2 regions of the Modestobacter sp. L9-4 genome follow, and region 1 is predicted to be linked to the other one. Evidence: riboswitches for the same ligand, from Rfam matches in the RefSeq annotation. Region 1 holds a riboswitch; the other holds the start of a gene.

Evidence for each region. A riboswitch is a leader RNA that binds a small molecule or an ion and turns the genes downstream of it on or off. The one in region 1 is predicted to bind S-adenosylmethionine.
Region 2: another riboswitch for S-adenosylmethionine. It lies ahead of KUM42_RS01970 (aminotransferase class V-fold PLP-dependent enzyme); the one in region 1 lies ahead of thrC (threonine synthase).

Annotation. Positions count from the first base shown of each region.
Region 1 is NZ_CP077800.1:2,883,411-2,887,818, reverse strand. Features, by position in the region: gene groL (chaperonin GroEL) at 1-860, opposite strand, end outside; gene KUM42_RS13560 (cold-shock protein) at 1,116-1,316, opposite strand; gene thrC (threonine synthase) at 1,537-2,838, opposite strand; SAM riboswitch class I at 2,851-2,976, opposite strand; gene KUM42_RS13550 (HAD family hydrolase) at 3,036-3,857, shown strand; gene KUM42_RS13545 (ABC transporter permease) at 3,901-4,408, opposite strand, start outside.
Region 2 is NZ_CP077800.1:409,579-413,986, forward strand. Features, by position in the region: gene KUM42_RS01955 (transporter substrate-binding domain-containing protein) at 1-887, shown strand, start outside; gene KUM42_RS01960 (putative quinol monooxygenase) at 972-1,301, shown strand; gene KUM42_RS01965 (DUF1684 domain-containing protein) at 1,370-2,191, opposite strand; gene KUM42_RS01970 (aminotransferase class V-fold PLP-dependent enzyme) at 2,227-3,606, opposite strand; SAM riboswitch class IV at 3,642-3,755, opposite strand; gene KUM42_RS01975 (NADPH-dependent FMN reductase) at 3,820-4,320, shown strand.

The sequences.
Region 1 (4,408 bases):
AGCATGGCCTTGCGACGGTCACCGAAGCCGGGGGCCTTGACGGCGACCGACTTGAAGGTGCCACGGATCTTGTTGACGACCAGGGTCGCGAGGGCCTCGCCCTCGACGTCCTCGGCGATGATCGCCAGCGGCTTGCCGGACTGCATGACCTTCTCCAGCAGCGGGAGGAGGTCCTTGACCGTGGAGATCTTCGAGTTGACGACCAGGATGTACGGGTCGTCGAGCACGGTCTCCATGCGGTCGGTGTCGGTCACGAAGTAGGCCGACAGGTGACCCTTGTCGAAGCGCATGCCCTCGGTGAGCTCGAGCTCGAGGCCGAAGGTGTTGCTCTCCTCGACGGTGATGACGCCTTCCTTGCCGACCTTGTCCATCGCCTCGGCGATGAGCTCGCCGATGGCCGGGTCCGCGGCGGAGATCGAGGCGGTGGCCGCGATCTGCTCCTTGGTCTCGACGTCCTTGGCGGTGGCCAGCAGGTACTCGGAGACCGAGGCGACGGCCTTCTCGATGCCCTTCTTCAGGGCCATCGGGTTGGCGCCGGCGGCGACGTTGCGCAGCCCCTCGCGGACGAGGGCCTGGGCGAGCACGGTGGCGGTGGTGGTGCCGTCACCCGCGACGTCGTCGGTCTTCTTGGCGACCTCCTTGACGAGCTCGGCCCCGATCTTCTCCCAGGGGTCCTCGAGCTCGATCTCCTTGGCGATGGAGACACCGTCGTTCGTGATCGTGGGGGCACCCCACTTCTTCTCCAGCACGACGTTGCGGCCACGGGGGCCGAGCGTCACCTTGACGGCGTCGGCGAGCTGGTTCATGCCCCGCTCGAGGCCGCGGCGGGCCTCTTCGTTGAACGCGATCATCTTGGCCATGTGGTGATGTCCTCCGAGCGTGGATCGCTGCACGGCCGGGTCCGGTGCCCGCGACGGACGGCACCGGCGCTGTGGACGCTCCTGCGGCCCACGCTCCGGTACCTCACCGATCCGACCTGGTTGGCACTCGGGTGCTCCGAGTGCCAGAAAGGAGTCTGGCACTCGACCCCGGCGAGTGCAAGGACGGGGGTCCCGGCCCAGGACGCGACGAGGCCCGGCCCCCGTGCGGGGACCGGGCCTCGTGGACCGCGGGGGTCAGGCGTTCTGGACGGCGTCCGCCTGGGGGCCCTTGGCGCCCTGGATGACCTCGAAGCTGACCCGCTGGCCCTCCTCGAGGCTCTTGTACCCGTCCATCTGGATGGACGAGTAGTGGACGAAGACGTCCTGACCGCCGTCGACGGCGATGAAGCCGAAGCCCTTCTCGGCGTTGAACCACTTCACGGTGCCCTGTGCCACGTGTGCTCCCACGTTCGTGCGGACGGCCCCTTGGTGAGTCGCGGGGCCGGGTGTCGCTCTTCCGCCCGCTGAGCACGAACGTGGAACGCTGACCGCGCGGAACGGTACAGCAGCGGGGTGTCCCAGGTCACCGCCCTGGAACGCGGTTCCCCCGACCGGGCGACAGGCCGCTGACCTGCCTCCCGGCGTCCGTCCGGACGCCGGGAGACGGGTGCGGCGCTCAGGCGATGAGACCGGCCTCGCGCAGCGACCTCAGCGACGGCTGCACGTGGTGCGTGGGGCCGACGACCGGCAGCAGCGGGTCCAGGGTCTTGAGGCCCTCGCCGGTGTTGAGGACGACGGTCTCCTTCGCCGGGTCGAGCAGGCCCTTCTCCACGAGCTGGCGCAGCACCGCGACGGTGACCCCGCCGGCGGTCTCGGCGAAGACGCCGGTGGTGCGGGCCAGGTCACGGATGCCCTGCACGATCTCGTCGTCGCCGACCCGGCCGACCGAGCCGCCGGTGCGCCGGATGGCGTCCAGGGCGTAGGGGCCGTCGGCGGGGTTGCCGATGTTCAGCGACTTGGCGATGCCCGTGGGCTTGACCGGCTTGACGACGTCCCAGCCGTTGTCGAACGCGGTGGCGATCGGGTCGCAGCCGGCCGACTGGGCGCCGAAGATCGTCCACTCGGTGTCCTCGACGATGCCGGCGGCCACCAGCTCCCGCCAGGCCTTGTCGACCTTGGTGAGCAGCGAGCCCGAGGCCATCGGGATCACGACCTGGGCCGGGATGCGCCAGCCCAGCTGCTCGGCGATCTCGTAGCCCATCGTCTTGGAGCCCTCGGCGTAGTACGGCCGGACGTTCTGGTTGACGAAGGCGGTGTCCTCGAACTCGTCGGTCTCGGCGAGCTCGCTGGTCAGCCGGTTGACGTCGTCGTAGTTGCCGTCGACGGCGATGAGCGCCTGCCCGTAGACCGCGGACTGGGTGATCTTCCCGGGCTCCAGGTCGCTGGGCACGAAGACGAACGAGGGCAGGCCCATCCGGGCGGCGTGCGCGGCCACGGAGTTGGCCAGGTTGCCGGTGGAGGCGCAGGCGATCTTGGCGTAGCCGAAGGTCTTGGCCGCGGTCGCGGCCAGGCTGACCACCCGGTCTTTGAAGGAGTGGGTGGGGTTGGCCGAGTCGTCCTTGACCCACAGACCGGCGGTGAGGCCGAGCTCGGCGGCGAGGCGGTCGGCCTTGACCAGCGGCGTCATGCCCGGGTCCAGGGTGACCCGGCTCGCCGGGTCGTGGCCCACGGGCAGCAGGGCGACGTAGCGCCAGATGTTCTGCGGGCCGGCCTCGATCTGCTGGCGGGTGACCGCCCGCATGAGGTCCTTGTCGTAGTCGACCTCGAGCGGGCCGAAGCACTCGGCGCAGGCGTGCTCGGCGATCAGGCCGAAGGTGGCACCGCAGTTGCGGCAGATCAGGCCGCGGGCGGGGTTCAGCGGGACCGGCCCACCCTCGGTGACGTCTGCCTGGGCGGAGCCGGGAGCGGTCATGGTCATGCGACGACTACCTCCTCATCTTCCCCGCGCCGGGCCGTCGAGCCGCGCGGGACGGATGGGGCACCTTCCGTCGCGGGAGTGCGACGGCGGTTGCCGGGGCTTCAGCGGGCCGTGTCCCTCTGCCCCTCTTGATGAGTGGAACTCCGCACACCCTACCCGCGCCCACGGGCGACCCCGGGCACCGACAGGATGGGCCGGTGGCCACCCGCATCGTCTACACCGACCTCGACGGCACGATGGTGGGCCCGCACGGGTCCTTCTGGACGACGGCCGGCGGCGAACCGACGTCCGTGCCGGCCGACGCCCTGCTCGAGCTGCATCGGGCCGGCGTCGCGCTGGTGCTCGTCAGCGGCCGGACCGCGACCCAGCTGATGGAGACCGCCCGGGTCTTCGCCGCCGACGGCGCGATCGCCGAGCTCGGCTCGCTGGTCACCTGGGACGGCGGCCTGCAGGACGAGCTGCTGACCGGTGCGCTCCCCGAGCGGTACGCGGGCCGCGAGCCGGTGCACGTGCTGGACGAGCTGGGCGTGGTCGAGCAGCTCATGGCCGCGAACCCGGGCCGGCTGGAGTGGCACGCGCCGTGGCACGCCACGCACTCCGCCGACGCCATGCTGCGCGGCAACGTCGACACCGCCGCCGTGGACGCCTGGCTCGCCGGGCGCGGCTGGGACTGGCTGACCATGAACGACAACGGCGAGGTGCCGGTCACCCCCGACATGACGCTGGACGCCGAGGGCCTGCCGCCGCACGTCTACCACCTGATGCCGCGCGGGATCAGCAAGGGCGAGGCCATCCGCTGGGACCTCACCCGCCGCGGGCTCACCGCCGCCGACGCCGTCGCGGTGGGCGACAGCGTCAGCGACCTGGAGATGGCCGCCGCCGTGGGCCGGCTATTCATCACCGCCAACGGCGCCGCCGTCCCCGGCATGGCCGAGCGGATCGCCGCCCTGGACAACGTCTCGGTGACCGAGGCCCCCATGGGCGAGGGCTGGGCCCAGGCCGTCCGCGCCTCGCTCTGAGCGGAGTGGATCCGTCGGTGTCACACCGACGGATCCACTCCACTCAGCTGGTGACGTCCTTGCGGGCGAAGTGGCGGAAGGCGAGCGCGGTGAACAGCGCCGACCACGCCAGCCCCTGGACGACGCCGCGGAACAGGTCACCGGAGTCGACCGGGGTCTGCAGCAGGTCGGTCCAGGCGAAGCTGAACGCGGTGGGGAACCAGTCGCGGATGCTGCCCAACTGCTCGACGGCCTCCAGCACCGCGAACACCACGGTGGTGAACACCGCGCCGCCGACCGCGGCCAGCGGGGCGTCGGTGAGCGTGCTGATCCAGAACGCCAGCGTGCCCACGACCAGCAGGTGGACGACGAGGAAGCCGACCATCCCGGCCAGCCGCACCAGCCCGGTCCGCTGGTCCAGCGCGACACCGACCGGGGTCTGAACGGCGTCGAAGCCGTAGGCGATCCCGCCGGCGACCAGCGCGACGACGACGAGCAGCAGCATCGCGGCGACCGACATGACCAGCGCGGCGACCCACTTCTGCCGCAGCAGCCGGGCCCGGGGCACGGGG
Region 2 (4,408 bases), 1.8 Mb from region 1:
TCGAGGCCCAGCAGGCCGGCACCAGCGAGGCCGGCGCCGTGCAGGCGCTCGTGGTCGACACCAGCGCGGCGCAGTCCGGCCGCGTCACCACCACCGCCGACCCCGACGCGGAGGCGCTGGTGCCCGACGCGATCTCCGCCGACGGCAAGCTCACCGTCGGCATCGTCGGCGCCGGCGACCCGCCGCTGGCCTTCCTCGCCGACGACAACAGCACGGTGGTGGGCAGCGAGGTCGACATCGCCTCGCTGGTCGCCCAGTCACTCGGCCTGGAGCTCGACGTCCGCAACGTCTCCTGGGAGCAGTGGCCGCTGTCGGTGCAGAGCGGGGACGTCGAGGCGGTGTTCAGCAACGTCGGCGTCAACGCCAAGCGGCTGGAGCTGTTCGACTTCGCCACCTACCGGCAGGGGATCATGGCCTTCACCGCGAAGCCCGACAGCACGCTGGCGATCACCGAGGCGAAGGACATCGCCGGGCTGACCGTGGCCGTGGGCTCGGGCACCAACCAGGAGCGGATCCTGCTCGACTGGAACAAGGCCAACGAGGCCGCGGGCCTGGCGCCGGCGACGCTGGACTACTACGCCAACGCCGCCGATGCGCTGCTGGCCATCTCCTCCGGCCGGGTCGACACCTACCTCGGCCCGAACCCCAACGCCGTCTACCAGGAGAGCAAGAAGACGGTGAGCATCGTGGGCACGGTGAACGCCGGGTGGCCCAACACCACCTACGTGGCCGCGACCTCGCTCAAGGGCAACGGGCTGGTCGACGCGTTCGAGGCAGGCCTGCAGCACGCGTTCGACGACGGCAGCTACGCGAAGACCCTGGAACGCTGGGGCCTGACCGACGAGGCCGTGGAGGCACCCGAGGTCAACCCCTCGGTCGCCTCCTGACCCGCCGCACCGACCACGACGGCCGGTCACCCCGCTCCCGGGGTGACCGGCCGTCGCGTCGCGGGCGGCTCCTAGGCTGCCCGGGTGATCCTCATCGTGGTGAAGTGGCCCGTCCGTCCCGAGTTCGACGACCGCTGGCCGGAGCTGGTCGGCGAGTTCACCGACGCCGTGCGCGCCGAGCCGGGCAACGTGTTCTTCGAGTGGTCCCGCAGCGTCGAGGAGCCGCACACCTGGGTGCTCGTCGAGGGCTTCCGGGACGCCGAGGCCGGCGCGGTGCACACCGCCTCGGCACACTTCTCCAAGGCGATCGCCGAGATGCCGGACTGGGTGTCGGCGACCCCGTCGATCATGTACGTCGATTCCCCGGAGCTGTCCGGCTGGGGCCCGATGGGCGAGGTCCAGCCCCGCGGCTGACCACCCGGGCACAGCACAGCGGCCGGCCACCTCGTGCGAGGTGGCCGGCCGCTGTGCTGTGCCGGGGGTCAGGCGGCGGGCTTCTTCTCCCCCGCCTCGACCGCGAGCGGCAGCCGGTTCTCCGCCGGCGGCAGCGGGCAGGTGGCGAAGACGGTGTAGGCGCACGGCAGGTTGGTGGCCCGGTTGAAGTCCACGGTCACCGTGCCGTCGGCGGCGGGTGCCCCGACCTTCAGCGACCGGTTCGCCGCGTAGGTGGTGACCCCGGACGTCTCGTCGGTGAACAGCACCATGAAGGAGTCCGACGTCAGCCCCTCGAAGGCGGTGAGCGCCAGCTGCTGCCCGTCGAGGGTGAACTCGATCCGGCCGGGGGCGTCGTAGACGTGCTCGAGGCCCTCGACGACCGAGCCGACGGTGGTCGGGCGCGGCTGGTCGAAGGGCACGTACGTGCCGGTCACCTGCCAGCGCGGGTCCGGGGCGTAGGTGGGCGTGCCGGTGTAGGCGGCGAGCACCGGGTTGGCCGGGTCGCGCGGCCGCACGACGTCGGACCCGCCCCGGCGGGCGACCTCGATGACGACGTCCCCGACCACCGCGGTGACTCCACCGCGTTCGGGGATCTCGCCGAACGCGTGCTCCCCGGAGACGGTGGCACCGTCGGCGACGAGCTCCTCGCCGTCGGCGAGCCGCACCACGGGTCCGCCGGGCCCGGTCCACCACTCCCCCGGGACGCCGGCGACCCGCTGCGGCTCACCGGTGAGCCAGGTCAGGCCGGTGATCGCCAGGAAGCCGTGGCCGTCGGCGCGGGCGGCCTCGTGCTGGGCGTGCCAGCTGCGCCACTCGTCGGCGAACGCGCTGTCGGTGGGGGTCTCGGTGGGGGTCTCGGTGAGGGTCATCGGTGCTCCTGGGGATCGGGGGTCAGGCCGGGCGGTCAGGCCCGGGACGGTCCGCAGCCGGCGCCGCGGGCGACCGCCGCCGGGTCGGCGCCGGCCAGCCCGGCCAGCGGCCGGGGGTCGTCCACCGGCTGCCAACGCCCGGCGACCTGCGCGTAGTCCGCCTGCGGCCCCTCGCTGAGGTAGGCGTCGAGGGCGGCGACCAGCCGGTCGACGTCGGCGAGGGTGCTGCCCACCCCGACGCTGGCCCGCAGTGCACCCTCGGGCACGCCGAGCCGGGCCACCAGCGGGTGGGCGCAGAACCGGCCGTCGCGCACGCCGATGCCGTGCTCGGCGGACAGGTACGCCGCGACCAGCCCCGGGTCGGAGCCGGCGACGGTGAAGGACACGACCCCGGTGGGCTCGTCGGAGTCCGCCCAGATGCGCAGCACCCGGACGCCGGGCAGCGTGGCCAGGCCGGCGGTCAGCCGGGCGCGCAGCGCCCGCTCGTGCTCCTCCAGGGCACCGGCGGGGAGGGCGGCCAGCGCGTCGCAGGCCGCGGCCAGCGCGACGGCGCCGAGCACGTTCGGCGAGCCGCCCTCGTGCCGGTGCGGGGCGGCCGCCCAGCTGGTCTCCTCGACCGTCACCTCGGTGACCGCACCGCCGCCGGCCAGGTACGCCGGTGCGGCGTCCAGCCAGTCGCGGCGGCCGACCAGCGCCCCGGAACCGAACGGCGCGTAGGTCTTGTGCCCGGAGAAGACGACGTAGTCGGCACCGGTGGCGGCGAGGGAGAAACGGCGGTGCGGCACCAGCTGCGCGCCGTCGACGACCACCCGGGCACCGGCGGCGTGTGCGAGCTCGACGACCTCCGCCAGCGGCAGCGACTCACCGGTGACGTTGGACGCCCCGGTGACCGCGACCAGCGCGTACGGGGCGGCGGCCAGCTCCGCGCCGAGGGCGCGCAGGGTGGCCACCACCGTGTCGCCGGTGGGCAGGACGGTCACCGGGCCGCGGCGCTGCCAGGGCAGCAGGTCGGCGTGGTGCTCGCAGTCGAGCACCAGCACGGCGGCCCCGGCCGGGACGGCGCCGGCCAGCAGGTTCAGCGAGTCGGTGCTGTGCCGGGTGAGCACGCAGACGTCGTCCGCCCGGGCACCGACGAACCCGGCCACGGTCGAGCGCGCCGACTCGTAGAGCGCGGTGGAGACCTGCGAGAGGTACCCGGCGCCGCGGTGCACGCTGGCGTAGAGCGGCAGCGCCTCGGCGACCCGGTCGGCGACCGACTGCAGGGCCCGCGCGCTGGCGGCGGTGTCGAGGTCGACGTAGCGGGTGCTGCCGCCCGGGACGAGCGGCACCTGGGTCGCGGCGCCGACGACCGGCAGCAGCGGGAGGGCGCCGGGCACGGCGGTGGGGACCGGGGAACAGAGGAGTGCGCTGGACATGGGGGTGCTCCTGCGGGCCGGGGACCCGGGGCACGGGTCCGCGCTTTGCGGCTGCGGTGCTGCAGCCGCCAGGTCGTCACCCGGGGCACCCGCTCGCGGAGGAGGGTTGCCGGCCAGCAAGCCGGGGCTGAACGCTGGCACTCGTGACCTGGCTCCAGACTGGCAGGCACGCTGCCTGTCGTCAATCCCGACCGATGTGATGGGCTTTGTGTCGTGACCACCATCGCCGTCGTGGGCAACCCGAAGCCGAACTCCCGCACCCGCGCCGCCGCCGAGCGCGTCGTGGCCGAGCTGACCGGCGCACCGCCGGACCGGGTCGTGGACGTCGTCGACCTGGGCGCCGGGCTGCTGGGCTGGGGTGACCCCGCGGTCGCCGAGGCCGTCGAGGCGCTGCGCCGGGCGGAGGTCGCCGTCGTGGCGAGCCCGACCTACAAGGCCACCTACACCGGCCTGCTGAAGCTGTTCCTGGACCAGGTGGGCACCGGTGACCTGGCCGGGGTGGTCGCCGTCCCGCTCATGCTCGGCGGGGGGCCGACGCACGCGCTGGCGCCGGAGCTGCTGCTGAAGCCGGTACTGGTCGAGCTGGGCGCCACGACACCCACCCGGGGGCTCTACCTGGTCGACCGGGTGTGGGACGCCCCCGGTCCACTGGAGGAGTGGGCGGCCGTCGCCCGCCGACAGGTGACCGCTGCCCGCACCGCCGGCCGCGACTGACCTCCCGACGGCACGAGGCCCCCGCTCGACGGTGAGCGGGGGCCTCGGCCTGTTCGGGTCCCGTCCGGGACGCGGTCAGCGCCCCGGA